DNA from 2 places in the Nocardioides jiangxiensis genome. Region 2 is predicted to be linked to the other one. Evidence: predicted binding sites of a transcription regulator. Region 2 holds the regulator's gene; the other holds the start of a gene.
The links. Region 2 encodes HrcA, which represses chaperone genes, less so after heat shock. Its sites were predicted from a motif close to TTGGCACTCGNNNNNNNCGAGTGCCAA; they were not measured.

Region 1: the regulator HrcA is predicted to act here: its motif matches at 4,146-4,172, upstream of groL (chaperonin GroEL).

What each region holds. Positions count from the first base shown of each region.
Region 1 is NZ_JAUQTA010000001.1:1,029,273-1,045,115, reverse strand. Features, by position in the region: gene Q5722_RS05175 (cytochrome d ubiquinol oxidase subunit II) at 1-907, shown strand, start outside; gene Q5722_RS05170 (SGNH/GDSL hydrolase family protein) at 984-1,814, shown strand; gene Q5722_RS05165 (calcium-binding protein) at 1,819-4,044, opposite strand; gene groL (chaperonin GroEL) at 4,337-5,962, shown strand; gene Q5722_RS05155 (alpha-ketoglutarate-dependent dioxygenase AlkB) at 6,145-6,771, opposite strand; gene Q5722_RS05150 (GntR family transcriptional regulator) at 6,892-7,617, shown strand; gene Q5722_RS05145 (hypothetical protein) at 7,644-9,059, opposite strand; gene Q5722_RS05140 (DNA repair helicase XPB) at 9,122-10,771, opposite strand; gene Q5722_RS05135 (helicase-associated domain-containing protein) at 10,833-12,776, opposite strand; gene Q5722_RS05130 (ATP-binding cassette domain-containing protein) at 12,904-13,842, shown strand; gene Q5722_RS05125 (DUF2705 family protein) at 13,839-14,705, shown strand; gene Q5722_RS05120 (HAD family hydrolase) at 14,698-15,345, shown strand; gene Q5722_RS05115 (cold-shock protein) at 15,420-15,815, shown strand; gene Q5722_RS05110 (adenosine deaminase) at 15,822-15,843, opposite strand, start outside.
Region 2 is NZ_JAUQTA010000001.1:448,896-464,738, reverse strand. Features, by position in the region: gene Q5722_RS02360 (GDSL-type esterase/lipase family protein) at 1-497, opposite strand, end outside; gene Q5722_RS02355 (SGNH/GDSL hydrolase family protein) at 613-1,476, shown strand; gene Q5722_RS02350 (hypothetical protein) at 1,508-2,275, shown strand; gene Q5722_RS02345 (SRPBCC family protein) at 2,277-2,765, opposite strand; gene Q5722_RS02340 (hypothetical protein) at 2,916-3,557, opposite strand; gene Q5722_RS02335 (hypothetical protein) at 3,889-4,290, opposite strand; gene Q5722_RS02330 (RNA polymerase sigma factor) at 4,308-5,570, opposite strand; gene Q5722_RS02325 (YciI family protein) at 5,581-5,946, opposite strand; gene Q5722_RS02320 (AIM24 family protein) at 6,047-6,916, opposite strand; gene Q5722_RS02315 (MOSC domain-containing protein) at 6,945-7,604, shown strand; gene Q5722_RS02310 (AMP-dependent synthetase/ligase) at 7,632-9,443, shown strand; gene Q5722_RS02305 (putative endonuclease domain-containing protein) at 9,494-10,339, opposite strand; gene hemW (radical SAM family heme chaperone HemW) at 10,468-11,688, shown strand; gene Q5722_RS02295 (hypothetical protein) at 11,716-12,096, shown strand; gene Q5722_RS02290 (hypothetical protein) at 12,083-12,583, shown strand; gene Q5722_RS02285 (DUF3097 domain-containing protein) at 12,590-13,438, opposite strand; gene hrcA (heat-inducible transcriptional repressor HrcA) at 13,590-14,612, shown strand; gene dnaJ (molecular chaperone DnaJ) at 14,635-15,798, shown strand; gene Q5722_RS02270 (16S rRNA (uracil(1498)-N(3))-methyltransferase) at 15,813-15,843, shown strand, end outside.

The DNA.
Region 1 (15,843 bases), 580 kb from region 2:
CCTCACCGCCGGTGGAGCGCGTCGCGGAGCGCGGCTGCGCACCCTGGTCGACCACAGCATCGGTCCGGTCTGGGAGGCCAACCACGTCTGGCTGATCTTCGTGCTGGTGACCTGGTGGACGGCGTTCCCGTCGGCCTTCGCTGCTGCGATGACGACGCTGTGGCTGCCCCTGATGCTCGGCCTGCTGGGCATCGTGCTCCGCGGCGCGAGCTTCGCCTTCCGCAAGTACGCCAGCACCCTGGGCCAGGCGCGCGTGTTCGGCATCGTGTTCGCCCTGTCCTCGCTGGTGACGCCGTTCTTCCTCGGGGCCGCGGCAGGCGCGATCGCGTCCGGGCGCGTGCCCGCGGAGGGCCACGGCGACCTCCTCACGAGCTGGCTGAACCCGACGGGGGTCGTGGGCGGTCTCGTCGCCGGCGGGACCTGCGCGTTCCTCGCCGGGTCCTTCCTGGTCGCCGACGCGGCGCGGGCGGAGCAGGCCGACCTGGCCGAGGTGCTCCGGATCCGCACGCTCGGCGTCGGCATGGTGACCGGTCTGGTCGTCTTCGCCGGCCTGGTCCCCCTCATGCACGACGCCCCCACGCTCTACGACGGTCTCTCGGGCCGTGCCCTCCCGCTGGTGCTGCTCTCGGCGGTGACCGGCGTCGCGACCCTCGTCCTGATCGCCCGCCGCCGCTACGCGCTGGCCCGCTTCACCGCGGTCGCGGCGGTCGCGACCGTCGTGCTCGGCTGGGGCGTGGCGCAGTACCCCTGGATGCTGGTCGACCAGGTGACCTTCGCCGACGCGGCGGGTGCACCGGCGACACTGACCGCGCTGACCGTGGCGGTGGCGCTCGCTGCCGTGATCGTGCTCCCGGCCCTCGGTTACCTGCTCTACCTGACCCAGACGGAGCGCTGGACCAAGCACTGAGGTCGCGCAGGACCCTTCCGTTCGCGTCCATGGCGGGTTGGGCTCCGGTTCACGCGCCTGTGGCACAACTGGCCGCATGAGGCGCGAGGGCTGGATCGGGGCAGGCGTGGTCATCGGAGCGGTGGGTGCCGCCGTCGGGGGCCTGACCTACGGCGGGCGGGAGCTGCTCCACCGGCAGGCGGACATCGCCCGCGGTGTCATCGGCAAGCCCCTGGGTGAGAAGGCGCCGAAGGCCGACAAGGTCTACCGCAAGCGCTTCGGGGACGCTGTCGACCTGGTGATGCTCGGCGACTCGCTGGCCGCCGGCCTCGGGGCCGACCTTCCCTCCGAGACCCTCGGCGCGCGCCTGGCCAAGGGCGCCGCCAAGCGGATCAAGCGGTCGGTCCGACTGACCACCGTGGCGCGCGTCGGCAACCACAGCAGCGAGCTCATGGAGCAGATCGGCCGGCTCCCAGAGGGATGCCGGCCGGACGTCGCGGTGATCGTCGTCGGCGGCAACGACATCACGCACCGCCACGCCACCGCCGCGAGCGTCGCCCACCTGGAGGACGCGATCCGCACGCTCCAGGGACTCGGGGCCGAGGTGGTCGTCGGCACGTGCCCCGACCTCGGCATGCTGCGCGCCGTGCCCCAGCCGCTGCGCACGCTGGGGTCGATCGCGTCGCGCCAGCTGGCGTCGGCACAGCGCGAGGCGGCGCTGGCACTGGGCGCGCGGGTCGTCGACCTCGCCCAGGTGGCCGGCCCCTTCTTCGTCACCAACCCCGACGAGATGTTCAGCGTCGACCGCTTCCATCCCTCCTCGCTGGGCTATCGGCGTACGGCGAAGGCGATGCTGCCGAGCGTCGTGGCTGCCTTCGGGGGAGAGGTGGAGGTGCCGTTCGGGCACCACGTGCCGCTGGTGCGCTGATGGTCTAGAAGCGCTGCTCCACCGAGGTCGTCGTGTCGATCGAGTCGCGGTGGGCACGGTCGGTGCCGGTCCCGCCGTCGAGCGTGTCGGCGGTGCTGTCGACCGTCTGGAAGGTGTCGTTGCCGCCCTTGCCGTAGAGCTTGTCCTTGCCGGCGCCGCCGGTCAGCGTGTTCACGGCATCGTTGCCGGTGAGGGTGTCGCCTCCCTTGCCTCCGGTGAGGTTCTCCACGTCGGTGCCGATCCGGTCTCCCTCGCCCGCGGCGCCGTCGTCGTACACGCCGTTGAGCGACAGCGTCACGGTGGCGGTCCGCGCGGCGTACGACGCCGTGTCGACGCCGGCGCCGCCCGCGATGAGGTCGGACCCGTTGGCTGCCGCCCCCTCGGTGAAGGTGTCGTTGCCGCCGTAGCCGAACAGGTCGTCGTCGCCGGCCCCGCCGTCGAGGGTGTCATTGCCTGCAGTGCCGTACTTGTCATCGCCGCGCAGCACGTCGTCGCCGTCGCGGCCGTACAGCTTGTCGGCACCGTCCTGGCCCAGGAGGACGTCGTTGCCCGAGCCACCGTCGAGGGTGTCGATGCCGACGTCGCCGATCAGCCGGTCGTTGCCACCTCGGCCGAGCAGGCGGTCGTCGCCGGCGAAGCCGTCGAGGGTGTCGGCGGACGTCGAGCCGGCGAGCGTGTCGTTGCCGGTGCCGCCGACCAGCGCGGTGATGCCGAAGTCGAGGTCGTCGCCCTCGCCGGTCGCACCGTCGTTGGCCTCACCGTCGATGGTGAGGGAGACGGCTGCGGACCGGATCGAGTAGTCGGCCTTCACACCCGAGATGCCGTCGTCGACGGTCACCGTGTCCGCGCCGTCCCCGGCCGGGCCGGCGACGTACGTGCCGCCGCTGATGCTGCCGCTGAAGCGGATCGTGTCGTTGCCCTGCCCGGGGATCATCGTGCAGGCGCATCCGACGGTGAGGTCGTCACCGAGGAGGCCGCCCTTGACGGTCTCCCAGCCACCGCCGTCGATGTTGCCGGGCGCTGCGCCCTCGGTCATGAGCATCGAGCCGCCGGGGTAGAACGCGCCGTGGAGGGAGCCGTTGAACGCCGAGGCGTCGAGGGTGTCCGTGCCGTCGCCGGCCTGCCAGTCGAGCATGCCGTGGAAGGCCGGGCCCAGGGTCAGGGTGTCGTTGCCGGCTCCGGTGTCGATCGCGTGGAAGTCGTCGCCGCCGATCACGTCGTCCCCGGCGAAGGTCTGGATCGAGTCGGCTCCCAGGAGGTTGTCCTCGCCGAAAGCGCCGTCGTTCTGGACGCCGTCGAGGGTGGCGGTGACCGGCGCCCCCTCCGTGTAGAAGACCACCTCGTCGTAGCTGGCCGTCGCATCGCCGATCTGGTCGGGGTAGCCGAAGTCCCAGACGGCGTCGATCTGGTCGCCGTAACCGTCCTCGCCGTCGGCCCAGTCGCCGTCGAGGACGTCGGAGCCGTCACCGTCGTGGATCACGTCCCAGCCGCCTCCGCCGTAGAGCTGGTCATCGCCGTCGTTGCCATCCACGGTGTCGGAGCCGGGTCCGCCGCTGAGCTGGTCGCTCCCGGCTCCGCCGCTGATGGTGTCGGAGCCGTCGGAGCCGGTGATCACGTCGCTGCCGTCGTTGCCGAGGACGCTGATGGTGGCGGTCTGGAACGGCAGGCCGGACAGGTCGATCGTGTCGGTGCTGCTGCCTCCCTTGACCGCGCGGAGTGCGCCCCACTGGTTGTCGAACTGGATGTCCGGCGTCTGGTCGTTGTCCGTCGTGAACTGCAGGGGGGTGCCGGTGCCGACGAAGTCGACCTTCACCGGGCTGCCGGCCGAGGTGCCGTCGAGCTTCACCGTGTCGTACTGGCTCACGGGCAGCTTGAGCAGGGCGTCCGTCCCGTCGAGGCCGGTCCAGTCGGAGCCGAGGTCGACGACCCAGTCGTCCGCGTAGGCGTCCGACTGCACGTCGATGGTGTTGACCGTCCGCACGTCGACGGAGCACTCGTCGCCGTTGACCGCCCCCGAGCCGTCGTGGATCCACAGGTGGTGCGAGGGGCCCTCGACGGAGAACCGCTGGTCGTAGGCGTAGTTCGCCGCGTTGACGGTCAGCGTGCCGGAGCTGGCGCTGCACGACAGGGTGGCGGCGTGGGCCGGGCTGGTGAGCGCCAGCGGCAGGAAGCCGAGGGCGCCGGAAGCGGTGGCGACGAGGACGCGGAACGGCGTACGGCGGGCGGTCATGGCGGGCTCCAGGGCTGCGGGACGGTGTCGTGAGGCAGCCGCCGAGCCGACCAGGAGCAGCCTAAGCCGCGGCTGACGGCCTGTCAGCAGCGTCCAGGGGCTTTGCACTCGCTTGGGTCGAGTGCTAGACATGACGCTGGCACTCTCCTCAGGAGAGTGACAACGCAGACCGGGCGCCAGCTGAGGTCAGCGAGTCCGTCGGGAAGGGTCCGGCGGGTCTCGAGGATCGTCCGTCGCGGGCAGCCCGCCCAGGTCCCCACACACCAACTCATGGCGAAGGAATCGCAGAGTCATGGCGAAGCTGATTGCTTTCAACGAGGAGGCCCGCCGCGGCCTCGAGCGGGGTATGAACACCCTCGCCGACGCGGTCAAGGTCACCCTCGGTCCCAAGGGCCGCAACGTCGTCCTGGAGAAGAAGTGGGGCGCCCCCACGATCACCAACGACGGTGTCTCGATCGCCAAGGAGATCGAGCTCGAGGACCCGTACGAGAAGATCGGTGCCGAGCTCGTCAAGGAGGTCGCGAAGAAGACCGACGACGTCGCCGGTGACGGCACGACGACGGCCACCGTCCTCGCCCAGGCGCTGGTCCGCGAGGGCCTCCGCAACGTTGCTGCCGGTGCGAACCCGATGGGTCTCAAGCGCGGCATCGAGGCGGCCGTCGCCGCCATCTCCGAGCAGCTGCTCGCGCAGGCCAAGGAGGTCGAGTCGCGCGAGGAGATCGCCGCGACCGCGACCATCTCCGCCGGTGGCGACGCCACCGTCGGTGACGCCATCGCCGAGGCGATGGACAAGGTCGGCAAGGAGGGCGTCATCACGGTCGAGGAGTCGAACACGTTCGGCATCGACCTGGAGCTCACCGAGGGCATGCGCTTCGACAAGGGCTACATCTCGGCGTACTTCGTGACCGACCCGGAGCGCATGGAGACGGTCCTCGAGGACCCGTACGTCCTCATCGCCAACCAGAAGATCTCCAACGTCAAGGACCTGCTGCCGATCCTCGAGAAGGTCATGCAGTCGGGCAAGCCGCTCCTCATCCTCGCCGAGGACGTGGACGGCGAGGCGCTGTCGACCCTGGTCGTCAACAAGATCCGCGGCACCTTCAAGTCCGTCGCCGTCAAGGCTCCGGGCTTCGGTGACCGCCGCAAGGCCATGCTCCAGGACATCGCGATCCTGACCGGCGGCCAGGTCATCTCCGAGGAGGTCGGCCTCAAGCTCGAGTCGACCGGTCTCGAGCTGCTCGGCCAGGCCCGCAAGGTCGTCATCACCAAGGACGAGACCACCATCGTCGAGGGTGCCGGCGACGCTGCGCAGATCGAGGGTCGGGTCAACCAGATCCGCGCCGAGATCGAGAAGTCGGACTCCGACTACGACCGCGAGAAGCTCCAGGAGCGCCTCGCCAAGCTGGCCGGCGGCGTGGCCGTCATCAAGGTCGGCGCGGCCACGGAGGTCGAGCTCAAGGAGCGCAAGCACCGCATCGAGGACGCCGTCCGCAACGCCAAGGCTGCTGTCGAGGAGGGCATCCTCCCCGGCGGTGGTGTCGCGCTCGTCCAGGCTGGCGCGACCGCGTTCGAGAAGCTGGAGCTCGAGGGCGACGAGGCCACCGGTGCCAACATCGTCAAGGTCGGCATCTCGGCCCCGCTCAAGCAGATCGCGATCAACGCCGGCCTCGAGGGTGGCGTCGTGGCGGAGAAGGTCGCGAACCTTCCCGCCGGCCAGGGCCTCAACGCCGCCACGGGCGAGTACGTCGACCTGCTGGCCGCCGGCATCATCGACCCGGCCAAGGTCACCCGCTCGGCCCTGCAGAACGCCGCCTCCATCGCGGCGCTCTTCCTCACCACCGAGGCTGTCGTCGCCGACAAGCCGGAGAAGGCTGGCGCCGCGCCGGCTGGTGGCGACATGGGCGGCATGGACTTCTGACCATCGCCTCACTGAGCGACCGAAGGGTCCCGGCTCCGGCCGGGGCCCTTCGTGCATTTCGGTTCCGGCGCGGGGCGTGGGAGGATCGTCGTATTCCGCTGAACGGGGCTTCCACCCTGAAAGCGGGAAGAAGGGCCCGGGTGTCTTCCCGGGCCCTTCGCCTTTCGGTGCCGTTGTCCGCCTCAGCTGACGCCGGACGGGCGGAACTGCACCGAGATGCGCGGGCCTGCGGCCGCCACCTTGGGCACGGCGTGCTGCCACGTGCGCTGGCACGAGCCGCCCATGACGAGGAGGTCGCCGTGTCCCATGGTGAAGGCGATCGACGCCCCGCCGGACTCCGGGCGGAGCAGCAGTCGGCGCGGATCCCCGAACGACAGGATCGCCACCATGGTGTCCTCGCTGGCGCCGCGGCCGATGCGGTCGCCGTGCCAGGCCACCGAGTCGCGGCCGTCACGGTAGTAGCAGCAGCCGGCCGTCACGAACGGCTCGCCCAGCTCGGGGAGGTAGTGGTTGGTCAGGGCCTGGCGCGCGCTCGTCAGCAGCCGGTGCGGCAGCCGGTCGTCGCCGGCGTAGGTGTGGACGAGGCGGGGGACGTCGACGACGCGGTCGTACATCTCGCGCTGCTCGGCGCGCCACGGGACGTCGCGCACGAGCGACCGGAACACCTCCGAGGCGCCACGCACCCACGACCGGCGCACGTCCACCCACGCGCCGTCGCCGAGGATGGTGCGCTCCACCGATCCGCGCAGCCGGGCGAGCGACGCCTCGGGTGCGAGGTCGAAGAGGTCGCCCTGGAACTCGACGCTCATGGCGACAGGCTAGCAGTTTGTCGAACAGAGATTCGATGGCCCGGGGCTTCGTCTAGTCCAAACGGGCCATTTGGGACGAAGGCAAACGCAAGTGGTTGCTATTTCATCCAGAATCGAGCCGTGGTTTCGACGGTGGGGGAGCAGCGCGTGGAGACGCCGAAGTTGAAGTACGTGCAGGTGCGGGACCACCTGCGTGCCTTGCTCGCCGACGCCGATCCGGGCATGGCGGTGCCGTCGGAGCGTGAGCTCGTCCAGCAGTTCGGCGTCGCCCGCATGACCGTGCGCCAGGCCGTCGACGCCCTCGTCGCCGAGGGCCTGCTGGAGCGCAGTCCGGGCCGGGGCACGTTCGTCGCGGAGCCCGTCCTGCCGGCGACCGGCATCCAGGGCTTCACCGAGGACATGCGCCGTCGAGGCGTCGACACCGACTCGATCACCCTCATGGCACGGGTGGAGAAGGCCAACGCCGGCATCGCGCGGGCGCTCGGTCTCACCGCGGGCGACCCGGTGATCCACTGGCGTCGCATCCGCCGTGCCGACGGCAGTGCCGTCTGCGTCGAGGACACCTACCTCAACGAGGTCATGCTGCCCGGCTTCCTCCAGCCCGCCATGCCGCCGAGCCTGTACGCCGTGCTGGACCGTCGGGCGCTCCGGCCGACCTGGGCCGAGGACGTCTTCACCGCCGCCCTCGCGACGGAGGACGACGCCGCGCTGCTCGGCGTGGAGCCGGGCGACCCGGTGCTCCACGTCAGCCGGCGGGCACTCCACCGCAACCGGCCGATCGCCGTCTCCCGCAGCGTGTACGTCGCCGCGCTGCACTCCCCGCACATCCAGTACACCGAGCGCTGACCGGGCGCGGCCCGTAGCCGCCTGCCTCAGCCGGCGCAGCCCTGGGCCAGCCGCCGCACCTTCGCGACGACCTCGGGCGCCACGCTGTGCTCCTCGATCTGGGCCCGGGTGAAGTTCTCGACCAGTGCGGTGCCGAAGCAGCGGGCGCGGTCGTGGGTCCAGTGGTCCTCGATCAGGCTGCGCGTCAGGTAGGTGCGGTAGAGGGCGATGTTCAGCGCCTCGTCCGAGTGCTCGCCGCTGCCCTTCGCGGCGGTGCCCGGATCACACGAGGAGAACAGCAGCCCCTTGTCGCCCTGGCGCGTCACGGAGGCGACGCCCTTCGGTCCCCTGCGGATCCACGCGGTGAGCGTGCTGGCCAGCTCATCGGCGTCGCGCGCGGTGTCGCCGACGTAGCTGATGTCGACGCAGGTCGTGCCCTTCGCGTTCGTGTACGCGACGTACCGGTCCCCGCCCCAGCCGTCCGTCGCCGTCAGTGCCCGGCGCACCGGCAGGCGTGCAGCGAGGGTGAAGAGCCATCCGGTCGACTCGAAGGTGTTGCTGTCGAACTCCTTGGCGCCGGAGGGGAGCTTCGGCTTGGCGACGTGGACCGCCTTCTGGCCGTCCCAGGTCAGGGTGAACGGGTCGACGAGGTTCTCCTCGGTGGTCGGCGGCTTCCGGAAGAGCTTGTCGACCTCGTCGTCGCCGTCGAGCGTGGCGACGTCGAGGAGGGCCTCGCCGAGGGAGTACGGCGCGCCCATCATCGTGCGCAGCACCTCCGGCACGCCCTCGACCGAGTCGCTGGCGCCGTGGCTCTGGCGGGCCTGGTCGCGCCGGAGCGCGCGACGTGCCTTCGGCGAGAGCTGCGCGGCGTACTTCGTCTGGATGCGGGAGGCGTCGCCCTCGACGAGAGCGTCATAGGCCAGGCCCGAGCTGTCGTCGGCCTTCTCCAGCTTGCGGCTGTGAGCGCCGGCGTCGAAGTTCTGGTCCTGGAGGACGTGCACGAGCTCGTGCACCAGCGTCGACTTCACCGCCGGGGTGATCCGGGTGCCGCGCACCCGGATCAGCTGGTCGTCGAAGGAGTAGTAGGCCAGCGTGCCGCCCGCCGTCAGCTTCTCCTGCTCGTCGAAGAGGTCGACGTCGCCGTGGACCAGGCCCAGCGCACGCAGCATCCCGGTCCAGTGCTGGAGGTCCGCGAGGTCCTCCTTGGTGAGGTCGCCCTTGTCGCTCTTCAGCCCCTTCTCGAACTCCTTGGGCGTCTGGAAGTCGACCTCGACCGGGTGCTCGAAGTCGAGGTCGCGGAGCTTCGAGGCGAGGTGGACGTACGGAAGGACCTTCGGGTCCCATGCCTTCGGGAACGTCGGCCCCGGGTCGGCCTGGGCGCCGTGCGGGAGGGAGCACCCCGCCACCGGCAGCAGTGCGGCGGCACAGACGAGGGCGGCGGTACGCCGGAACGCGGGCTTCACAGCCGGAGGCTAGCCGCGCTGCGGTGGTGTCGTCCCCCGAATCCGCCTGGCCGGGGACCTCGTCAGAGGTCGTCCGCGTCGACGATCCGGTAGGCGTAGCCCTGCTCGGCGAGGAAGCGCTGACGGTTCTGGGCGAAGTCGGCGTCGACCGTGTCGCGGCTGACGATCGTGTAGAAGTGCGCGACCTTGCCGTCCCGGCCGGGTCGCAGCAGGCGGCCGAGGCGCTGGGCCTCCTCCTGACGCGACCCGTAGGAGCCCGACACCTGGATCGCGACCTCGGCCGACGGCAGGTCGATCGAGAAGTTCGCGACCTTGCTGACGACGAGCAGCCCGATCTCACCGGCACGGAACCCGTCGAAGAGGCGCTGCCGCTCCTTCACGGTCGTCTCGCCGGTGATCGTCGGTGCGGGTTCGTCGGCGCTCCCGAGCGCACGGGAGAGCTCCTCGATCTGGTCGAGGTACTGCGCGATCACCAGCGTCGGCTGTCCCTGGTGCTGCCGGACGAGCTGGCGGACGACGTCGATCTTGTGGTGCGTGCACGCGGCGAGCCGGTAGCGCTCCTCAGGCTCCGCCGTCGCGTAGGCGATGCGTTCGCCCTGCGGCAGCGTGACGCGTACCTCGACGCAGTCAGCCGGCGCGATGTAGCCCTGCGCCTCGATGTCCTTCCACGGGGCGTCGTAGCGCTTGGGCCCGATGAGCGAGAAGACGTCGCCCTCGCGCCCGTCCTCGCGCACGAGCGTCGCGGTGAGGCCGATGCGGCGGCGCGCCTGCAGGTCGGCCGTCATCCGGAAGATCGGCGCCGGGAGCAGGTGCACCTCGTCGTAGACGATCAGGCCCCAGTCGCGGGCGTCGAGCAGCTCGAGGTGGGGGTAGGCGCCCTTCCGGCGCAGGGTCAGCACCTGGTACGTCGCGATGGTGACGGGCCGGATCTCCTTGACCGAGCCGGAGTACTCGCCGATCTCGTCCTCGGTCAGGCTCGTGCGCTTCACGAGCTCGTCCTTCCACTGCCGTGCGCTGACGGTGTTGGTGACGAGGATCAGCGTGGTGGCCTTCGCGTGGGCCATCGCAGCGGCGCCGACCAGCGTCTTGCCGGCACCGCAGGGCAGCACGACGACGCCCGAGCCGCCGTGCCAGAACGACTCCGCCGCCTCGGACTGGTAGGGACGCAGCTCCCATCCGTCCTGGTCGAGCTCGATCGGGTGCGCCTCACCGTCGACGTACCCGGCGAAGTCCTCGGCCGGCCAGCCGAGCTTGAGCAGCGCCTGCTTGAGGTTGCCGCGCTCGGAGCCGTGGACGACGACCATGTCGTCGGAGACCCGCGCACCGAGCATGCCGGCGACCTTCTTGCTGCGCAGCACCTCCTCGAGCACGGGGCGGTCCGTGGAGGTGAGCACCAGCCCGTGCTCGTCGTGCTTCTCCAGGGCCAGGCGACCGTAGCGGGCCATGGTCTCGGCGACGTCGACCAGCAGCGCGTGGGGCACGGCGTAGCGGCTGTGCGCCAGCAGGGCGTCGATCACCTGCTCGGCGTCGTGACCGGCGGCGCGTGCGTTCCACAGGCCGAGGTTGGTCAGCCGGTAGGTGTGGATGTGCTCGGGTGAGCGCTCGAGCTCCGCGAACGGCGCGATCGCGCGCCGCGCCTCGGCGGCCTTCGGGTGGTCGACCTCGAGCAGGAGGGTCTTGTCCGACTGGACGATGAGGGGGCCGTCGTTCACCGCGCGAGTCTACGGTCGTCCGCCTGAGCCCTAGCTATGGCTAGGCCTCAGGCGGACGACCTCAGTCGGTGGGCCGCACCGAGCCGATCCGGTGGACGGCGAAGGAGCGCTCGTCCTCGCTCCGGTGGTCGTACGCCGTCAGCTGGCCGCCCTCGACCCGCCGCGGGTCGACGATCCGCTCGGAGCGTGTGCCGTGGTTGTCGAGGTACTCGATGACGACGCTGGTGCGGCCCTCGATCGCGGCGCGGAGGGCCGCCAGCGCCCCGGCAGGGGTGTTGGCGATGACGTCGCGCCCGCGCGAGCTGGCGACCCGGTCGCCCGCACGGACGGCTGCCACCGCCGCGGTCACCTGCGCCGCCTCGCGGGCCGCGTCGCGGCCGGACGGGGCCGCCTTCGGGGTACGGGCCCGGAGCGCATCGGGCCGCGCGACGTGCACGCTGCCATCGGATGCCTCGACCACGGGGGCCAGGCCGAGCTCGCGCAGCCGGGAGAGCAGGACGTCGATGGGCGCGGTGCTGATGACCACCGTCGGGGCGAGGAGCCGCAGGCCGAGCGAGGCGGCCTTCGGGTCGGCGACGAGGTGGGCGAGCGCGGCCTCGTCGTCGGAGCGCAGGAACGCCTCCGCGTAGCCGACCCGGACGGTGCCGTAGGTGCGGGCCGTGTCGTCGACGAGGTAGGTGAGCGGCTGGGGCACCGGGGTGCGCGACACCGAGGCGAGGAACGTGTGGATCTCGGCCGCGGACCAGCCCGCGTCGAGCCCTCGGCGGATCGACCCCGCCCCGAACCGGTAGACCGTCGCGCCGCCCCGCGACTCGATGTCGGCGACCTGCTGGAGGCGTGCGGCGAGGGCAGGCAGCAGCGGCCCGGGGGCGATGGCGGTCAGGTCGCCCTGCACGAGCACGTGGTCCAGCGGCTCCGGCAGCAGGGGAGCGAGCACCGGAGCAGCGTCGTCGCCCGCGAGGAGGGCCCGGCCTGCGGGGGACAGCACGCCCATCCCGACGAGCCCCAGCACGGTCGCCTCCTCGACGGCGGCGGCGACCAGGCTCGCCTGGTCGGCAGGCCGGCGGGGGCGCAGCCAGCGGACGCGCGCGACCAGCGAGGGCAGGCCGGTGCCGGTCGCCAGCCCGGTCGCCGGCCCGAGCTCCGCGAGCTGGTGGAGCGCGACGGTGCGGGTGTCCACCTGGTGCGGGTCGACGAGCGCGGGCGCGAGGGCGTTGACGGCCTTGCCCGAGGCGTCCTTGCCCCCGACCTTCGCCGGCGTCCGTGCCGAGGTCAGCCACGCGCGGGCGACCCGCTGCCAGCGCTCGGCCGCCTCGAGCCGGCACCACGCGTCGTACGCGTCGGTGGGGAGCCAGCACTCCGTCTCGCCGACGGAGCCGGGAGCGAGCAGGGACGCCGACGCTGCCACGTCGACGAGCAGGGCCGCCTCGCGCTCGTCGACGTGGAGGAGGAGGGCGGCGGTCTTGAGGTCGCGCACCCCCAGGCCGCCCGTGCGCAGGACCCCCGGCGGATGCGTGCCCCAGTGGTCGAGCAGCACCTCGATCCGTCGTACGACGTCGAACGCCGCGCCGGCCGCCGTGCGGGCCACGAGCGTGGGCGACTGGTCAGAGGTGACCAGCTCGGGCTCGGGCACCGCGCCGGTGGGCGCGGTCGCCCGGGCGAGCAGCTCGGCGACGACCGTCACCGCACGCAGTCCGTCGGAGCCCTCCCAGACGAGGGCCAGCTCCTCGAGGCGTGCCACGGAGGCGGAAGCTCCCTCGAGGTCGGCCCGCGGCGTCGCGCCACGCCCGACGAGGTCGTGCAGCACCGCGAGGTCGGCCAGCGTCAGCCGGTCCAGCGCCCGGAGCGCGGAGGCACGCGTCGCCGCCCGTGAGGCGAGCTGGGTGGAGTCCTGCGGCGGGGGCGTCGCGAGGTCGGGACGTAGCCGCAGGAGGTGCGCGAGGCGCTCCTCGGACCACAGCCGCAGCTGGTCGGCGAGCGAGCGCGGGGCGGGAGCGGCAGTCATTTGGACCCAAAACTACTCGGCCCCGGCGTTTCTCAGCGCCTGCTTGGGAACGCACGCCACACTGCTCCGAGACCACCGGTCGCCAGCGCGGCCGGAACCTTTGGCGAAAGGGGGCCCGCTGGTGGCCATGATCGAGGCCAGGAACCTGGCCAAGTCGTACGCCGGGAAGGCGGCCGTCTCCGGGCTGTCCTTCGACGTCCGGCCCGGCACCGTCACCGGCTTCCTCGGCCCCAACGGAGCCGGCAAGTCCACCACGATGCGCCTGATGCTCGGTCTCGACAACGGGTCGGGCACGTGCACCTTCGACGGCAAGCCCTTCACGGCCTACGCGGAGCCGATGCGCGAGGTCGGCGCGCTGCTCGAGGCGAAGCCCTTCCACCCGACCCGGACGGCCCGCAACCACCTGCTGATGCTCGCCGCGAGCAACCGGATCCCGGCGCAGCGCGTCGACGAGGTGCTCGGCCTGGTCGGCCTCTCCGACGTGGCCGGCAAGAAGCCGAGCACGTTCTCGCTGGGCATGGGCCAGCGTCTGGGCCTGGCCGCGGCCCTCCTCGGCAACCCGCACACGCTGATCCTCGACGAGCCGGCCAACGGCCTCGACCCGCAGGGCATCCACTGGCTGCGTGAGCTGCTCAAGGCGCTCGCGGGAGAGGGACGCTCGGTCTTCGTCTCCAGCCACCTGCTCTCCGAGATGGCCCTGATGGCCGACGAGCTCGTGGTCATCGGCAAGGGCCGGATGATCGCCAACGGCCCGGTCGGGGACTTCACCAGGCTGAGCGTCCGCAACCACGTCGTGGTGCGCACCCCGCAGGCGGGTGAGCTCGCCTCCCTCATCGGTGCGGAGCTCGCCGGCGTCGGCACGGTGCAGCGCACCGGAGACGCGGAGCTCGCCGTGACGGGGCTGGATGCGGTCGCCGTGGGCGACCTCGCCTTCGAGAACCGGATCCGTGTGCACGAGCTCTCCACGCACCACGCGACCCTCGAGGAGGCCTTCCTCGAGATGACCGGCAACGCTGCCGAGTACACCGCCCACGCGCCGACCGCCTCGCAGGAGGGCACCCGATGACCGCCGCACTCCGCTACGAGTGGACCCGCCTCCGCACGCTCCGGTCGACCTGGTGGCTGACCTTCGGGGTGCTCGCCGTCGGCGTCGGGTTCACCGCGATCGCTGCGCTCGTCGTCCGGGTCAACGTCCACGCCGACCAGATCAACGGGAGCACGCTCGACGGCGACATGGCGCGCTTCTACGTCGAGGCCGCGATGACCCAGTTCTCGGTCGTGGACCCGATGTTCTACCTGGTCGCCTTCGTCGCAGCGATCGTCGGCATCCTCGGGTGGGGCCACGAGTACCGCCACGGGATGATCCGCGCGACCCTCACCGCCGTCCCGAAGCGCTGGGCCGTCTTCACCGCCAAGTACGCCGTCGTCGCCCTCTGGGTGAGTGTGCTGGTGGTGACCAGCTGCCTGCTGTCGCTCCTCGTGGCGGGTGTGTTCTTCACGGGCCTCGACGTGCAGTACGACGCCGGTGACATCCTCAGCACCGTCGTGCGGCATGTCGTCTACAGCGTCCTGGTCACCTGGGTGGCCATGTCGCTCACCGTCCTGGTCCGTCACCAGACCTTCGCCCTGGTGATGCTCTTCCTGTGGCCCATGGGCATCGAGACGCTCTTCAAGGCGTTCGGGGTCATGGTGAGCGCCTTCACCGGCAACAAGGACTACGTGCACGTGATGCGCTTCCTGCCGTTCAACGCCGGCGGCAGGATCATGCAGACCTTCGGTGCGCTGCCCGACGGCACGTTCGGCCGTCAGCAGGACCTGAGCGTCTTCGGTGACCCACTGAGCCTGGTCGGTGGTCTGGTCGTGTTCGGAGGCTTCGCCGCCCTGCTCACCGCCGCTGCCTTCGCGGCCTTCACGACACGTGATGCCTGACCCGCGCGACCGCCCCCGACTCGTGGTCGGCTTCGACCTCGACATGACGCTGATCGACACCGTCCCCGGCTTCGCGCGGACGCTCGTGGCGCTCGGCGAGGAGCTCGGCATCGAGCTCCCGGTCGACGACCTGACCTCGAAGCTCGGTCCGCCGCTCGACCACACCCTGCGGCCGCACCTGGCCGAGGAGGCGATCATGCCGGCGGTGGAGCGGTTCCGTGCGCTCTACCCGGACCACGCGATCGTGCCCGTGCCGGCGCTCGGCGGGGCGCACGACGCCATCGAGGCGGTACGCCGCCATGGCGGGCGCGTGGTCGTCGTGACCGGCAAGTTCACTCCCAACGCCCAGCTCCACGTCGACCACGTCGGGTTCGACATCGACCACCTCGAAGGGGCGGTGTGGGGCGTCGGCAAGGCCGACGTGCTCCGCCGCGAGGGCGCCACGATCTACGTCGGCGACCACGTCCACGACGTGGAGGGCGCGCTCGCTGCCGGCATCACGAGCGTCTCGGTGCTCACCGGCGGATGCACCCGCGAGGAGCTCGAGGAGGCCGGCACGCACGTCGTGCTCCCGGACCTGACGGCGTTCCCCGCCTGGCTCGAGGAGCACCTGGGGCGGCAAACCGGCTCGCCCGGCTGAGCACCGCCCGACTACCCTGTGGGCGTCGCGTTCGGCGTCAGGTCGCGCAGCAGCACACGGAAGAGGTCAGAGCAGTGCCCGTTGGCAAGGTGAAGTGGTACGACGCCGAGAAGGGCTTCGGCTTCCTGTCGCACGATGGCGGGCCCGACGTCTACGTGCACGCCGAGGCACTGCCCGAGGGCGTGAAGTCGCTCAAGAACGGCACCCGCGTCGAGTTCGGCATCGCCCAGGGTCGTCGCGGCGACCAGGCGCTCCAGGTCCGCGTGCTCGACGCCCCGTCGTCTGTCTCGCGCAACCAGCGCGACGCGCAGCGCAAGAAGCCCGACGAGATGGCGACCATCATCGAGGACCTGATCGTGCTGCTCGACGGCATCGGCGAGGGCTACCGCCACGGCCGTCGTCCCGACCCGAAGGCGGCCCGCCCGGTCGCCAAGGCGCTGCGCGCGCTGGCCGACGAGCTGGAGCTCTGACGCGCGTCAGCCAGCGAGCCAGGCGTCG
Region 2 (15,843 bases):
GTCTGCTCGGCGATGCCGTGCTGCGTCGCGGGGCCGGGGAAGCCGACCACGTGGACGCTGACCAGGAGCTTCTGGAAGCGCGCGAACGACATCCGGACCGGGTCGCTCACGACGTCGGCGCCCCTGGGCACGGTGACGCGCGCAGTGCCACCGAAGGTCACCGCGTGGAGCGTGCCGGGGGTGATCGCCGCCCCGGCCCGCTGGACCCCCACCGTCACGTGGCCGAAGGTCACCGGCCCCGTGCCGAAGCGGTTGGAGAACCGGTACCGCGCGACCCCGCCCTTCGCCAGCGGACGGACCTGGATCCGGAACGTCTGCTCGAGCGGAGGCTGCGAGAGCACGGCGTCGCCGGGAGCGGCGTACCAGGCGGAGAGCCAGGTGCTCGAGCTGCACGACGGCAGGGCGGCGCCGGTCGCGGGCGTGACCGTGCTGGGGCCGAGGGTGGCGAGGGCACTGCCGACGAGGGCCAGGGCGAAGGCGAGGACGGTGCGGCGCATGGTGGACCAACGAGCGAGCGCGGTGGTGGTCACCGTCACAAATCGCCGACTCGCTCGTTGTGTCCCCGAGGTCATCGAGAGTCATCGAGAGTCATCGAGCTGAGGGAGTCCCCGCGTGTTCCGTCGCGTCATCACCGTCGTCGCCGGCCTGGCATCCGCTGCGGCGGTCGCCGTCGTTCCCACCGGTGGGCTGTCCGCGGACGCGGCCACGGTCTGGTACGTCGCCCTCGGCGACTCCTACAGCGCGGCCTCCGGCGTGTTCCCGCCGGACCTGACCGCTCCGCTGGAGTGCGCCCGCTCCACCAGGAACTACCCGCACGTGATCGCGGCCCGGACCGGCTACGCCTTCACCGATGTCACCTGCGGCGCGGCGCAGACCAAGGACTTCGCCGGCAAGCAGTACCTCAACACCCCGCCGCAGCTCGACGCCGTGGGCACCGACACGAACCTGATCACGATGACCATCGGCGGCAACGACAGCGGCGTGTTCATCAACGTGATCACGAAGTGCGGCGCGGCCGGCCTCTCCACGCTCGGCAAGGGCAACCCGTGCCAGACCCGGTACGGCTCGTCGTTCGTCGAGACGATCCGCAACGTCACGTACCCGTCGCTGGTCAACGCGCTCGCCGCGGTGCACGCCAAGGCGCCCCACGCCCGTGTCGCGATCATGGGCTACCCGTGGATCATGCCGGCCACCGGCGGCTGCTACACCAAGATGCCGGTCGCCACGGGCGACGTCCCGTACATCCGCAACATCCAGTGGAACCTCAACGACGCGATCCGCCGCGCCGCCGCCGCGACCGGCACGACGTACGTGAACCTCAACGTGGTCTCCGATGGACACGACGCCTGCAAGCCGTACGGCGTCCGGTGGGTGGAGCCCGCCCTCTTCGGCACCAACCCGGTGATCGTCCACCCCAACGCGCTCGGCGAGTCCAAGATGGCCGCCCAGATGATGGCAGTGCTCGGGATCGGCTGACGCCGTCCTCGCTCCTGGCGATGATGGACGTGTGGATGACCCCGCGTACGCCGCCGAGCTCATCCGGATCCTGACCAACCCGCACCCGACCGGCATCCGCCCGGACGACCCCTACGGGCAGGCCGACGACGGCATCGATCGCTACAGCGGATTCGGGCGCGACGTCGTCGTCACGGGCGGTCGCGTCGTCGGAGGCGAGTACGGCAGCGAGCTCGAGATCGACTTCGTCATCCGGCCCGACGGCGAGCCGGAGATCGCGGACCGTGGCCGCGTCTCCCTGGATGCCGGGTGGCGCGAGCTCTCCGGGTACGCCGACCCGTCGGCGTACGCACCGCGGGTGGCTAGGGAGGTCGAGCGCGCTGCACGGGAGACGTGGAGGCGTCACAGCGGCAGGTCGGAGGACGGGCAGGCCGACCGTCGGGCCGTACCGGCTCGCGCTGAGGAGCAGCGGGCGCTGCTGCTGGAGCTGCTCGGCCGCGAGGGTCTCGTCACGGAGGCAGCGTCGCCGGATCGCTTCGAGGTGTCCTGTGCCCCGCTCGAGGACGAGCCGGGCCTGAGGTTCACCGTCGTCGTCACGCCCGCGGAGTGGGCGGGATTCCTCGAGAGCGTCGGTCCGGAGAACGCGGCGTTCGGGGAGCTGATGGGATCGGCCCGGAACGGCGAGACCTTCCTCGTCTTCTGGAAGGGAGAGTTCGAGCAGTCGGTGCGCGAGGAGCTGCCGCCCGTGCGGGCGCGCCCCGAACGCTTCGTGTTCCCGGAAGGGGCTGGCGGCTGGTACGCCTACAGGCCACGCGACTGACTCAGGCCGTACGCCGGGCGACCTCGTCGAGGTTGGCCTCCATGCCCTCGCGCCATTGCTGGAGCCTTCCCTCGATGATCCGCGACTCCTTGTCGGGGTGCTGCGCGATGAAGATGCTCAGGCCCGACGGGTCCGGGCCCATCCGCCCCCACTGACGGACGATGCAGCCTCCGTCGCTGGTCGGGTCGACCTCGAAGCCCCACGTCGCCATGACACCGCCCCGGCCGCGGACCGCCCACGTCCAGCGGCGTCCCGGTTCGACCTCCGCTACGACGGAGTCGGTTCTCCAGCCGCCGAGGCCGCCGTTCTCGTTGTCGCCGCGGAAGACGTTGCCGACAGCGACCTCATCGCCCTCGATCCACCGCACCTTGCGCAGCTCGGGCGAGTGCGCGAGGGGGAGCTCGATGTCGGTGACCACCGCCCACGCGGCCTCGGGGGAGCAGGGGAGGCGGCGGGAGACCTCGGCGGAGGGCTGGTCGCGGTAGCGCATGGCCACACTGTGCCCGTGGAGCTCCGGCTCGTCCACCGACTCCGGCTCGATGCGGCGGGAGACACACGCGCAGCCGGCCATGAAGGCCGTCGGTGCTGATGCGGAGTGGTGGCGGGACCGCCGTCCTGGGAGTGGCCGTGGACCGGGTGGTCAGACTCCTGCCGCGGTGAGGGCTCGGGCCGTGTCGAGCAGGAGCTGGATCTGCTGGTCCTTGTCGACGGGAGGAGCGCCGCGCATGCGGCCGGTGCTGTCGGGTCGCATCGTCGTGATCGCGAGTGTCGCGTGCGGGCCCACCAGGTAGGTCTCCCGGATGTTGGAGTACTCCACCGTCAGGAGGTCAGTGCCACCCGGGAGGTCGGTCAGGTCACACGGTCGGCGTGAGAAGTCCGGGTCGATCCAGGGGGCCTGACAGAGGTCCGCGCCGGCTGGCACCTCGAGCTCCAGGAGCACAGCGAACAGCGCTCCGGTCGAGGACCCGGCGAGCTGGTAGCGGGTCAGGTACTGCTGTGCTGCCACGCCGGTGGACGGGAACCCGGCGGAGGTCCAGCCCGGGCCTGCGCCGGCCCGGATGCGCGTCTGGGTCGCCTGGACCGGAGTGCGGTCGGCCGTCAGCAGCTTCGCCGCGCCGAGAGCCGACTCGACCGCGCTCTCCAGTCTCTCTTCCAGGTGTGCCTGTGGTGTGGGCAGCACGACCGGAGCAGTCGGCAGTGCCGTGTGCGGATCCGGGGTCGGTCCTGTGCACGCACCGGTGGTTGCACATGCGAGGGCGATCGCTGCGACGTGTCGTTTCATGCTTCTCCTCCCGAGCCGCCGGCGTTGCCAGCGGCTCGCCTCCCGTGGTGGCGGACGTGCTGGCGTGCGCGCGGGGAGGGGTGGCGCACGCCAGCACTCTTCCCGCCCACACGGGCGTCTTGACGGCCGGACTGCGCGCGAGCGCGCCCTCCGACCCACCTCCTTGGAGTCGTCCCGACCCTCCCTTGGCCAGCGACGATCTCCACCTCGTGTGGATCATGCCATTCAATCTTCAACTATTCGGCGACACGGCGAACTTCCCGATGTTCGTCGTCACTGGTCCAGACCGAGCCACGAGCGGGGCCGGCTGGCACCGCGTCTTGCCGAGCCCTCAGTACCGACGGAGCAGATCTGCAGCGACCCCCGCGTCGTACCCGGCACAGAACGCCGGGTACCAGTCCGGGAGGCGGGACCCGTGACCCGGGTCGTGGACCGCATCGAAGCCGGCGTGGGCCAGCCATCCGGCCGCGGTCACGAGCTCGGGACGCGTGGTCCGCCGGGCTGCTGCGACGACGGCCGCCATCGCGAGCACGCCGCCCGCCTCGCGGACCACCGCTCCTCCCGAGCCCGTCGCCGAGCGGCGTGCGACGGGGTAGACCAGGGCGACGGGCACGAGTGCCAGCGTGAGCAGACGCGTCGACGAGCCGGGTGCGATCCGGCGTACCGCCACGGCGGAGGCCTTGCCCAGCGCGCCTCCGACCACGAGGCCGGTGACGTCACGTACGACAGACATGGGCGCAGCCTCGCAGGTCAGAGGTGGTCACGGCGACGGGCCAGCCAGGCGACCTCGGCCGGGTTGCCGGCGCACGCGATCGCACGGTCGTAGGCCTCGCGCGCCTCGTCGGCGCGGCCCAGCCGTTGCAGCAGGTCGGCGCGAGTGGCGTGGAAGGCGTGGTAGCCGTCGAGGACGTCGGCCAGCGGCGTGACCAGGTCGAGGCCCACGGATGCCCCTGCCAGCTCCGCCACCGCGACGGCGCGGTTGAGCTCGACCACGGGGGACGGCGCCACGAGCCGCAGCTGGTCGTAGAGCGCGACGACCTGCGACCAGTCCGTCATCGACACGTCGACCGCGTCGCAGTGCACGGCCTGGATGGCCGCCTGCAGCTGGTACGGGCCCGGACGCCCGATCGCGAGGCACCGACGTACCAGCGCATGCCCCTCGTCGATCAGCCGGGCGTCCCACAACGTCCGGTCCTGGGCGTCCAGCGTGACCAGCTCGCCGTCGACGACGCGTGCCGCCGCCCGCGCCTGCGTCAGCAGCATCAGCGCGAGGAGGCCGAGCGGCTCGGGGGAGTCCGGCAGCAGCCGGGTCACCAGCCGTGCCAGCCGGATCGCCTCGTCGCAGAGCTCCGACCGCACCGCCACCGGTGCAGGCGCCGAGGCTCCCGCCGTACGCGAGACCATGCCGGAGGAGAGGTAGCCCTCGTTGAAGACGAGGTAGAGCGCCGCCAGCACGCCGGACACCCGCGCCGGGAGGTCCGCTGCCCCCGGCACGCGGTAGGGGATGTGCGCCTGCCGGATCTTCGCCTTGGCGCGCGTGATCCGCTGCTCCATCGTGCGCTCGGGCACGAGGAAGGCGTGTGCGATCTCGGCGACCGTCAGCCCGCCGAGCATGCGCAGGGTGAGGGCGACCCGGTTCTCCGGAGCCAGCGCCGGGTGGCAGCAGGTGAAGAGCAGCCGCAGCCGGTCGTCCTCGATCGGACCCGCATCGGGTGCGGGGTCCGGGGTCAGCTGTGATGCCATGAGGGAGGCCTCCGCTTCCTTCGCGTCGCGCCTGCCCTCCCGCCGGATCCGGTCGAGCGCCTTGTTGCCCGCGACGGTGGTCAGCCACGCGCCCGGGTTGGGAGGTACGCCGTCGACCGGCCACCGCTCGACCGCCACCAGCAGCGCCTCGGCCGTCGCGTCCTCCGCGAGGTCGAGGTCGCCGAGGCGGCGGGCGAGCGTGGCGACGACGCGACCGTGCTCCTCCCGGAAGACGCCACGGAGTACGTCGCTCAGGTCGGCGGGGGACACGACGCGCCGGTCAGAGCGACTCGGTGTCGCCCTGGAACGGCCGGACCTCGACCTTGCCCTCGCAGGCGGCCGAGCCCTTCTGGGCCCAGGCGAGCGCCTCGTCGAGGTCGGCCGCCTTGATCACCCAGAAGCCGCCGAGGAACTCCTTCGACTCCGAGAAGGGGCCGTCGACCACCAGTGCCTGGCCCTTCGTGTTGTCGACCGTGGTCGCCGACTCGATCGGCTCGAGGCCGCCTGCGAAGACCCACGCACCCGACTCCTGCAGCTCGGAGTTGAACCGGTCGACCGCCTCGAACACGGGCTGCAGCTCCTCCATCGTCTTCGACTCGAAGTCGGCGGTCCCGTCGTGGTGCACGGAGAGCATGTAGAGCGTCATCGCAATCAGATCCTTGTCCTCGAGGGGCGGGTCCGTCCCGCCCGGTCATCCACTCCACGAGCGGCGTATGCCGGATCCGACAGGCCCGGCGAGAAATCTTTCAGCCGTGGCTGTGCGGCGGGACGGTCGGCCCCTCCGACGGCTGGACGATGACGAAGCCGCGCCCGCTGAACGCCACCTGGAACGCCTCGCCCGACCCCCGGCCGATGAGCGCGCCGGCGGTCGCCGTCGAGCGGAGCGCGGTCTGCAGGTCGATGGACCACGCGACCAGGGCGTTGGCGTCCGCGAAGGTCGGCGCCTCAGCGGCGTCGAGGACGACGGGGTCGCCATCGGTGGTGATCGCCACCCAGCCGGTGCCGCGCAGCGTGGTGTTGAAGAGACCGCCGGCGACCATGGAACCGCCCTTGACCCGCTCGACGTTCCACTGGAGCTGGGCGGAGAAGGCGAGCACGTTGTCGCCGTTGATGGAGATCCCGCTGTCGTCGAGCTGGAGGATGTGGATCTTCTTGGCCTCGTCGGCGAGGAAGACGTCGCCGTGGCCCTCGACGCGCATGAGCGAGAGGCCCTCGCCGGTCAGCGCCTTCTTCAGGAAGCGGGCGGCGCCACCGCCCTGGTAGGCGAAGGTCACCCCACCCTGGTAGGCGACCATCGAGCCCTGGCGGGCCATGAACGGCTCGGCGACCCGGACCCGGAGCAGCTTCGCGTTCTGCAGCGAGGGGCCGGGGGTGACGGACGACGTCTCGCTGAAGCGGCCGTCGACGAGGTCGCCGGTGATGCCGCCACGGCCGTGGCCGCCGCCCGTCGGGGCGTGCTCCTCGCGTGGCTCCGCGGGCGTCGGCATCTCGGCCGAGGGCAGCGGGTCCGTCGCCTGGACGCCGTCGTTGGCGACGTGCTCGGTCCAGGAGTGGCCGCTCCAGTAACGGAGCTCGTGCTTGCCGGTCGGGTCGGGGAGCCACTGCGCAGCGGTCATGTGGCAGTTCTACCGGCATGATCAACCTGTGACCATCCCCTTCCGACCCAGCGCCTCCGTCCTCTCGGTCAACGTCGGTCAGCCGCGCGCCACGAGCGGTACCCGCGAGGCCCGCACGGCGATCGGCAAGACGCCCGTCGCGGGCCCGACCCTGGCGACCAGGCTCGGCCTCGTCGGCGACGCCGTGGGCAGTCCCGACGTCCACGGCGGTGTGGACATGGCCGTCTACGCGTATGCACGCGAGGACCTCCACGCGTGGCAGCGCGAGCTCGGTCTCCAGCTGCCCGACGGCTGGTTCGGGGAGAACCTGACCACCCTCGGCATCGACGTCAACGCCGCACTGGTGGGGGAGCGGTGGCGCATCGGCGGCGCGCTCCTCGAGATCGCCAAGGTGCGCATCCCGTGCAACACCTTCCAGCTCCGGATCGCCGAGGCAGGCGGCCCCGACCGCGGCTGGGTGAAGCGGTTCACGCAGGCGGCGATCCCCGGGCCGTACCTCCGGGTGCTCGAGGAGGGGGAGATCGCCGCCGGTGACGCGATCGAGGTCGTGCACCGCCCGGACCACGGCATCACCGTCAGCCACATGTTCCGCGCGCTCACCACCGACCCCGCCCTGCTTCCCGACCTCGCCGTGATCGAGGGGTTGGCCACGTCGGTGCGGTCCAAGGTCGACGTCTACACGGCGTAGGCGGTTACCCGGGAGTACGCTGCGCGCATGCCGATCAACCGCGATGCGTCCTTCCTGGACACCATGCCGGCCAACGTGGCCATCCAGTTCCTCGACCGGGTGAAGCAGTCCGGTCCCCGCGAGGCGTTCCGCTTCCCTGCCGGCGACGGCTGGGAGTCGGTGACCTGGGCCGAGGCGGGTGACCGCGTGCGCAAGCTCGCCGCGGGCCTGATCTCCCTGGGCATCGAGCCCGAGCAGCGGGTCGGCATCCTGTCCGGCACCCGCTACGAGTGGATCCTCGCCGACCTGGCGATCATGTGCGCCGGTGCCGCGACCACCACCGTCTACCCGTCCACGGGCGGCGAGGACACGGCGTACATCCTCGCCGACTCCGGCAGCCGCCTCCTGTTCGCCGAGGACGAGGGACAGATCGCCAAGGTCAACGAGCACCGCGGGGACATGCCCGAGCTGGGCACCATCGTCACCCTGACCGGCACCGCGTCGGAGGGCGTCCTCACCCTCGCCGACCTGGAGCGTCTCGGTGAGGAGTACCTCGCCAAGCACCCGACCGTCATCGACGACCACGCGGCCGCCATCCCGGCCGACCAGCTCGCGACCCTCATCTACACCTCGGGCACCACCGGCAAGCCGAAGGGCGTCCGCCTGCGCCACAAGTCGTGGGTCTTCGAGGGCGAGGCGATCAAGTCGCAGGGCATCCTCGGCGAGGACGACCTCCAGTTCCTCTGGCTGCCGATGGCCCACTCGTTCGGCAAGGTGCTTCTCTCGACGCAGCTCGCCTGTGGCTTCGCCACCGCCATCGACGGTCGCGTCGACAAGATCGTCGACAACCTCGCCGTCATCCAGCCGACCTTCATGGGCGCCGCGCCGCGCATCTTCGAGAAGGCCTACGGCCGGATCATCACGATGGTCGAGTCCGAGGGCAAGAAGGGCATCTTCGACAAGGCCTTCGCCACTGGCCTCGAGGTCAAGAAGCTCCAGGCCGCAGGCAAGCCGATCCCGCTGCCGCTCAAGCTCAAGTTCGCGCTCTTCGACAAGCTGGTCTTCAGCAAGGTCCGCGCGCGCTTCGGCGGCCGGATCAAGTTCTTCATCTCCGGCTCGGCTGCTCTCAACCGCGAGATCGCCGAGTGGTTCAACGCCGCGGGCCTGGTGATCCTCGAGGGCTACGGCCTGACCGAGACCTCGGCCGGTGCCTTCGTCAACCACCCCGAGCAGAACAAGATCGGCACCGTCGGCATCCCGTTCCCGGGCTCCGAGGTCCGCATCGCGGCTGACGGCGAGGTCCTGATCAAGGGCCCCAACGTCATGGAGGGCTACCACAACCTCCCCGACGCGACCGCCGAGACGCTGGTCGACGGCTGGCTGCACACCGGTGACATCGGCGAGCTCGACGCCGACGGCCACCTGCGGATCACCGACCGCAAGAAGGACCTGTTCAAGACCTCCGGCGGCAAGTACGTCGCCCCGTCGTCGATCGAGTCCCAGTTCAAGGCGATCTGCCCGTTCGTCGCGAACATGCTGGTCCACGGCAACGAGCGCAACTTCGTCTCGGCGCTGATCACGCTCGACCCCGACCTGATCGCCGACTGGGCCAAGGAGCACGGCCTGGCCGGCAAGTCCTACGCCGAGATCGTCACCTCCGACGCCTGCCAGAAGATGGTCCAGGGCTACGTCGACGAGCTCAACGGCCGCCTGAACCGCTGGGAGACGATCAAGAAGTTCGTCATCCTCGACCGGGACTTCTCGATCGAGGGCGGCGAGCTGACCCCGTCGCTCAAGGTCAAGCGCAAGGTCGTCGAGACCAACAACAAGGAGCTCATCGACTCCCTCTACCAGGGCTGATCCTGCGGCCCGCCTGGGTCGTCCGTGTGAGCCCTAGCAATGGCTAGGGCTCACACGGACAACCTGTCAACTCCGAGGCGTCGGAGGTCCTGTACCAGGATCTCCGGCGCCTCGCGCAGTTCCAAGGTGGTGCAACGGAGCTGGATGACACCCGGGCGGGCGAGGGCCCGAGAGCGCTCCATGTCGTCCTGCCAGTGCTCGATGTCCATGTGAAAGCCGCCGTCGATCTCGAGCATCACGATCGTGCCGTCGGGCAGATGCCACTCTGCGTCGATGTAGCGCCAGTGCCCGGACGCGTCGCGGCGCTTGGTCTGCCGGTCGGGCGGTGGCAGGTGGAAGCATCGGCAGATGCGCAGGAAGTCGCGCTCGGCGAGCGACTGGCTGCCGCCCTCGAAGTCGTCCAGCGCGCGCCGGAACTGGTGCGTCCGCCGCAGCGGCTGCATCAGGTCGATCCACTCGCGCAACGACGCGGGTGTGGCGAGCCAGGGCGCGTGGGCGCCGCTGAAGTCGCGTCGGGTCTCGACGTACTTCACACCGTCGAGCGGCTCGACGGTCTTCGACTTTGGAATGACCACCGTGATCTCGGGCCGGCTCCAGCTCTTGATGCCGTGAACCTCCAGTGCCGTGATGCCGCCCAGCACGGCGTGTGGCCCGCCATGAAGCACGCCTGCCCACATCAGCTGTTGACGGGACACGACGCCCGTGAAGGTTGCGACGACGATCGGCGTGATCAGTTGCCAGCGCTCGCTGCGCAACCGGTGACGGACATGTCGTTCGTCGTATCCGAGCCTGCTCAACTGTGATCGCGTCAGCAGTCCGTCTTGCGACGCCGCCGCAGCACGCCACTCTCCGGGCTGCGTTTCCCGGTCCGGCCGCGGCCTCCTGACAGAACTCATGGTGTGAGGGTCTGACGTGAGGACCCGGGGTCGCATTCAGCCCTCCACAGGCTGCGGTCGTCCGGGTGAGCCCTAGCAATGGACAGGGCTCGCGCGGACGACCCGCCGGGGGCTGGGAGGATGGAGCCGTGAGTCCCTCGACCCTGCCTGACGGCGAGCCTGCGCCCGCTGACGGCGCCCTCCCGCCGACGGCGCTCGCCGGCCAGGAGCAGAGGCCCTTCGCCTTCTACGTCCACGTGCCGTTCTGCCGGGTGCGGTGCGGCTACTGCGACTTCAACACCTACACGGCTCAGGAGCTGGGCGGTGGCGCCTCACAGTCGTCGTACGCCGACACGGCGGTGCGGGAGGTCGCCCTGGCGCGCCGCGTGCTCGGTGATGTCGACCGACGGGTCGAGACCGTCTTCCTCGGCGGAGGTACGCCGACGCTGCTGCCGGCGCGGGACCTGGGCCGGATGCTCCGGGCGATCGGCGACGAGTTCGGCCTCGCGGCCGACGTCGAGGTGACGACCGAGGCCAACCCCGACAGCGTCGACCTCGCCTACTTGACCGAGCTGCGTGAGGCGGGCTACACGCGGCTCAGCTTCGGCATGCAGTCCGCCGTGCCGTCGGTGCTCCAGGTGCTGGACCGGACCCACGACCCGGAGCGGGTGCCACGGGCGGTGGAGTGGGCTCGGGAGGCTGGCTTCGACCAGGTCAGCCTCGACCTGATCTACGGCACGCCGGGGGAGTCGGTCGCCGACTGGGAGACCTCCGTGCGCGCGGCGCTCTCCTGCGGTCCCGACCACGTGAGTGCCTACGCCCTGATCGTCGAGGACGGCACTGCGCTCGCGCGCCAGGTGCGCCGCGGTGAGCTGCCGATGCCGGACGACGACGACCTCGCCGACAAGTACCTGCTGGCCGACGGGCTGCTCGCCGGTGACGGCCTCGACTGGTACGAGGTCTCCAACTGGGCTCGCCAGGGTTCGGCGTGCCGGCACAACCTCCTCTACTGGAAGGGCGCCGACTGGTGGGGTGTCGGCCCCGGCGCCCACAGCCACGTCGGCGGCGTCCGCTGGTGGAACGTCAAGCACCCGAGCGCCTACGCGCAGCGGCTCGGCGCGGGGGAGAGCCCGGCGCACGGGCGTGAGGTGCTCGCGCCGGAGGACCAGCGGGTCGAGCGGGTCCTGCTCGAGCTGCGCCTCGCCGAGGGCCTCCCGCGCGACGTGCTGGACGCCGAGGGCGCAGCGGCGGTGCCGGCCCTCGTGGCGGACGGACTGCTCGAGGAGGCCTCGCTCGACGGCACGCACCTGGTGCTGACGACACGCGGTCGCCTGCTCGCCGACGCCGTCGTGCGCGACCTCCTGCCCTGAGCGCCGTCGGCGGCCTACGCTTCCCCCATGACTGCTGTCCTCGCCGTGCTCGCGCTCGTGGTGGCCCTCCTGCTGGCCGGCGCCTGCGCGCTGCTGCTGTGGCAGCTCAACGGCCTCAAGGCACGGGCCGAGGCGCTCACCGACCAGGTCGAGGCGCTCGAGCCCGCGCCGCCGCTCCCGGCTGATCTCGAGGCCGCCCTCGGCGCCGGCACCCGGCGGCTCCTCGTCGTGGAGATCCTCAACCCTCTCGACGTGGCGCTCTCGCGCAACAAGGTCGCCGGCGTCGTCGCCGCGATGGCGCCCGAGCGGTTGCGCAGGATCGTCCTCGAGCAGGCGGCACGCGAGCTGGTGACCGAGATGGCGGCCGAGGGCCTCGAGGCCGAGGTGCGTGTCCATGCTGCTCGCTAGCGCGGTCGTGCTGGTCGTCGTCTGCGGCGCGCTGGTGACCCTCGCCTGCTTCTGGTTCCGCGACGCCGACCGCGCCCTGCTCGGCGGCGAGCGCGCCGTACGCCGTCAGCGCGCCTGGGCGGTCGAGCGGGCGACCTTCCTCGCCTCCCGTGAGCGGATCGCCGACGGCGTCCAGGTGGGCGCCGAGACCGTGGTCTTCGGCAGCGCCCTGACCCGTGCCGGCCACCGCGCGCTCGCATCGATCCCGTTCGCGCTCCTCAAGGCGATCCCGGCCACCCGCGAGCGCGGGATGCGCGCCCAGATGGTCCACGACGAGTCCGCAGAGCGTCTCTACCGCGGCATCGAGTCCGTCTCGTCGCGGATCGCCGAGGGGGTGCGCCAGCGCCTCACCGGCGAGGTCGCACCGCCACGGGAGCTGCCGGGGCCGGAGGAGACCCAGGTGCTGCAGGTCGAGTTCGAGGTGCACGACGAGGTCGACCCCGACTGAGTCCGGTCAGGGCTGGGTGACGAAGTCGATCAGCTCCTCGACCCGGCCCAGCAGGGCGGGGTCGAGGTCCTGGAAGCCGCGGACGCCGCCCAGGATGTGCTTCCAGGCGCGGGCGATGTCGGCCTGGTCGCGATGCGGCCAGCCCCAGGCCTGGCACACGCCCTTCTTCCACTCGAGGTGGCGCGGGACCTCCGGCCAGGCCTTCTTGCCCAGCCGTTCCGGCTTCACCGCGGCCCAGATGTCGATGAACGGGTGGCCGACGATCAGCACGTCGCGGCCGTGCGGCCCCTTCATGACCGCCTGGGCGATGCGGCTCTCCTTGGAGCCGGGCACGAGGTGGTCGACCAGGACGCCGACCCGGCGGTTGGGGCCGGGCTGGAAGTCGCGGAGGTGGTCGGAGAGGTCGTCGATGCCGTCGAGGTACTCCACGACGACGCCCTCGATCCGCAGGTCGTCGCCCCAGACCTTCTCGACGAGCTCGGCGTCGTGGCGGCCCTCGACGAAGATCCGGCTGGCCCGCGCCACGCGCGCCTTGGTGCCGTGCACGGCGATGGAGCCGGACGCCGTACGCGTGGGGAGCTCGGGGCCCTTCTGCGTGATCGGCGGAGCGAGGATGACCGGGCGGCCCTCGAGCAGGAAGCCCGGCCCCAGCGGGAAGGTACGCCGCTTGTTGCGGCGGTCCTCCAGCGTCACGGTCCGCAGGTCGCGGTCGACGGCGACGATCTCGCCGCACCAGTCCGTCATGACCTCCTCGATGACCAGCCCGAGGTCGGCCGAGATCTCGACGGCACGACCGTTCTTCGGCTTGCGCCAGTCGTCGTTGAGGACATCCGTGCCGTATCGATCGAAGCTCACCGCACAAGTCTGCCGAGCGCCGGCGCCTGGCGCGGGCACCGACACACGGGGTGTCGCGCTCGTCACCGGCGAACTCTGGTGCGTCCCGGGTAGTCTTGGCACTCAACCGTTCGGAGTGCCAGATCCGGTCAGACGTCGGCGAGGAGGACGCATGCTCGAGGAGCGCAGGCTCGCAGTGCTGCGTGCCATCGTCGAGGACTACGTCGCGACCGAGGAGCCGGTCGGCTCGAAGGCGCTCGTCGAGCGGCACTCGCTGGGTGTCTCGCCGGCAACGGTCCGCAACGACATGGCTGCGCTGGAGGAGGAGGGGTACATCACCCAGCCGCACACCAGCGCCGGTCGGGTGCCGACGGATGCCGGCTACCGGCTCTTCGTCGACCGGCTCTCCACCGTCAAGCCGATGAGCGTCGCGGAGAAGCGGGCGATCTCGACCTTCCTCGACGGAGCCGTCGACCTCGACGACATGGTGCAGCGCTCGGTGCGCCTGCTCGCGCAGCTGACCCGCCAGGTCGCCGTCGTGCAGTACCCGACGCTCAGCTCGAGCACGGTCCGGCACGTCGAGGTCGTGGCCCTCGCGCCGACCCGCCTGCTCCTGGTCCTCATCCTCTCCACCGGCCGGGTGGAGCAGCGCCTGGTCGAGCTCCCCGGCGAGCTCGCCGAGCAGGACCTCGCCGACCTGCGCAGCCGGCTCCTCCACGCCACCGTCGGCGAGCGCATAGCCGACGCGGTCGCCGGCCTCTCCGGCGTACCCGACGTGGTCGCGCCGGAGGTGCGGTCCTCGGTCGAGACGGTGGTCCAGGTGCTCGCCGAGGCGATGTCCGACCACCGCTCCGACGAGCGCGTCGCCGTCGGCGGCACCGCCAACCTGGCCCGTTTCGGCGCGTCCTTCGACACCGCCGTCCGGCCGATGCTCGAGGCGCTCGAGGAGCACGTCGTGCTGCTCAAGCTGCTCGGCGAGGCCTCCTCCGACCTGGTCACCGTCCGCATCGGCCACGAGGGTCCGGTGCAGGAGCTCTCCGGCACCAGCGTCGTCGCGGCGGGCTACGGCCCGCAGGACCAGGCGATCGCCAGCCTCGGCATCGTCGGTCCGACCCGCATGGACTACCCCGGCACGATGGCCTCGGTCCGTGCCGTCGCCCGCTACATCTCCCGCCTGCTCGACGAGCAGCCCTGACCCGACACTGAAGGAACATCACGTGAGCCAGGACTTCTACGAGCTCCTCGGCGTCTCCCGCGACGCGGATGCGGACGCCATCAAGAAGGCCTACCGCCGTCTTGCCCGGCAGTACCACCCCGACGTCAACCCCGACCCCGACGCGCAGGAGACCTTCAAGACGGTCTCCCACGCCTACGAGGTGCTGAGCGACCCGCAGAAGCGCGCGGCGTACGACCGTGGTGGCGACCCGTTCGGTGGCGGCTTCGGCGGCGCGGGCCAGGGCTTCTCGTTCACCGACATCATGGACGCCTTCTTCGGTGGCGGCGCGGGCCAGCAGGGCTCGACCGGCGGCCGCGGTCCCCGACCGCGCGTACGCCGGGGCCAGGACGCGCTGATCCGGCTCGAGGTGCAGCTCGCCGAGGCGGCGTTCGGCGTGACCCGCGAGCTCAAGGTCGACACCGCGGTCCGCTGCACGGCGTGCAACGGCGACGGCGCCGCGCCCGGCTCGAAGCCGGTCACCTGCGAGACCTGCCACGGCGGCGGCGAGGTGGCCCACGTCCAGCGCTCGTTCCTCGGTGAGATCCGCACCCTGCGTCCCTGTGCGGCCTGCAAGGGATTCGGCACGATCATCCCCGACCCGTGCCGCGAGTGTGCCGGCGACGGACGCGTCCGGGCCCGGCGCTCGCTGACCGTGAAGATCCCGGCCGGTGTCGACAACGGCACCCGCGTCCAGCTCTCCGAGCAGGGCGAGGTCGGCCCGGGCGGCGGCCCCGCCGGCGACCTGTACGTCGAGATCCACGTCGCGCCGCACGCCGTCTTCCGTCGCAACGGCACCGACCTGCACGCGACGGTCTCCGTGCCGATGACCGCCGCAGCGCTCGGCACCGTGCTCACGCTGCCGACGCTGGAGTCCGATCTCGGCACCGAGGGCGACCAGTCCTTCGACCTCGACATCGCGGCCGGCACGCAGTCCGGCAGCACGACCACGCTGCGCGGTCTGGGCGTGCCCGGCCTGCGCACGCAGACGCGCGGCGACCTGGTCGTGACCGTCGTCGTCGAGACCCCGACGAAGCTCGACGCCCGGCAGGAGGAGCTCCTGAAGGAGCTGGCCAAGCTCCGTGGCGAGGAGGCGGTCGAGGGCTCGCTGCGGCCGGCGCACAAGTCCGTCTTCAACCGCCTGCGCGACGCGTTCTCGCAGCACTGACCGGGGCCCCAGAGATGTCGCTGCCGGTCCACCTCGTCCCCACGC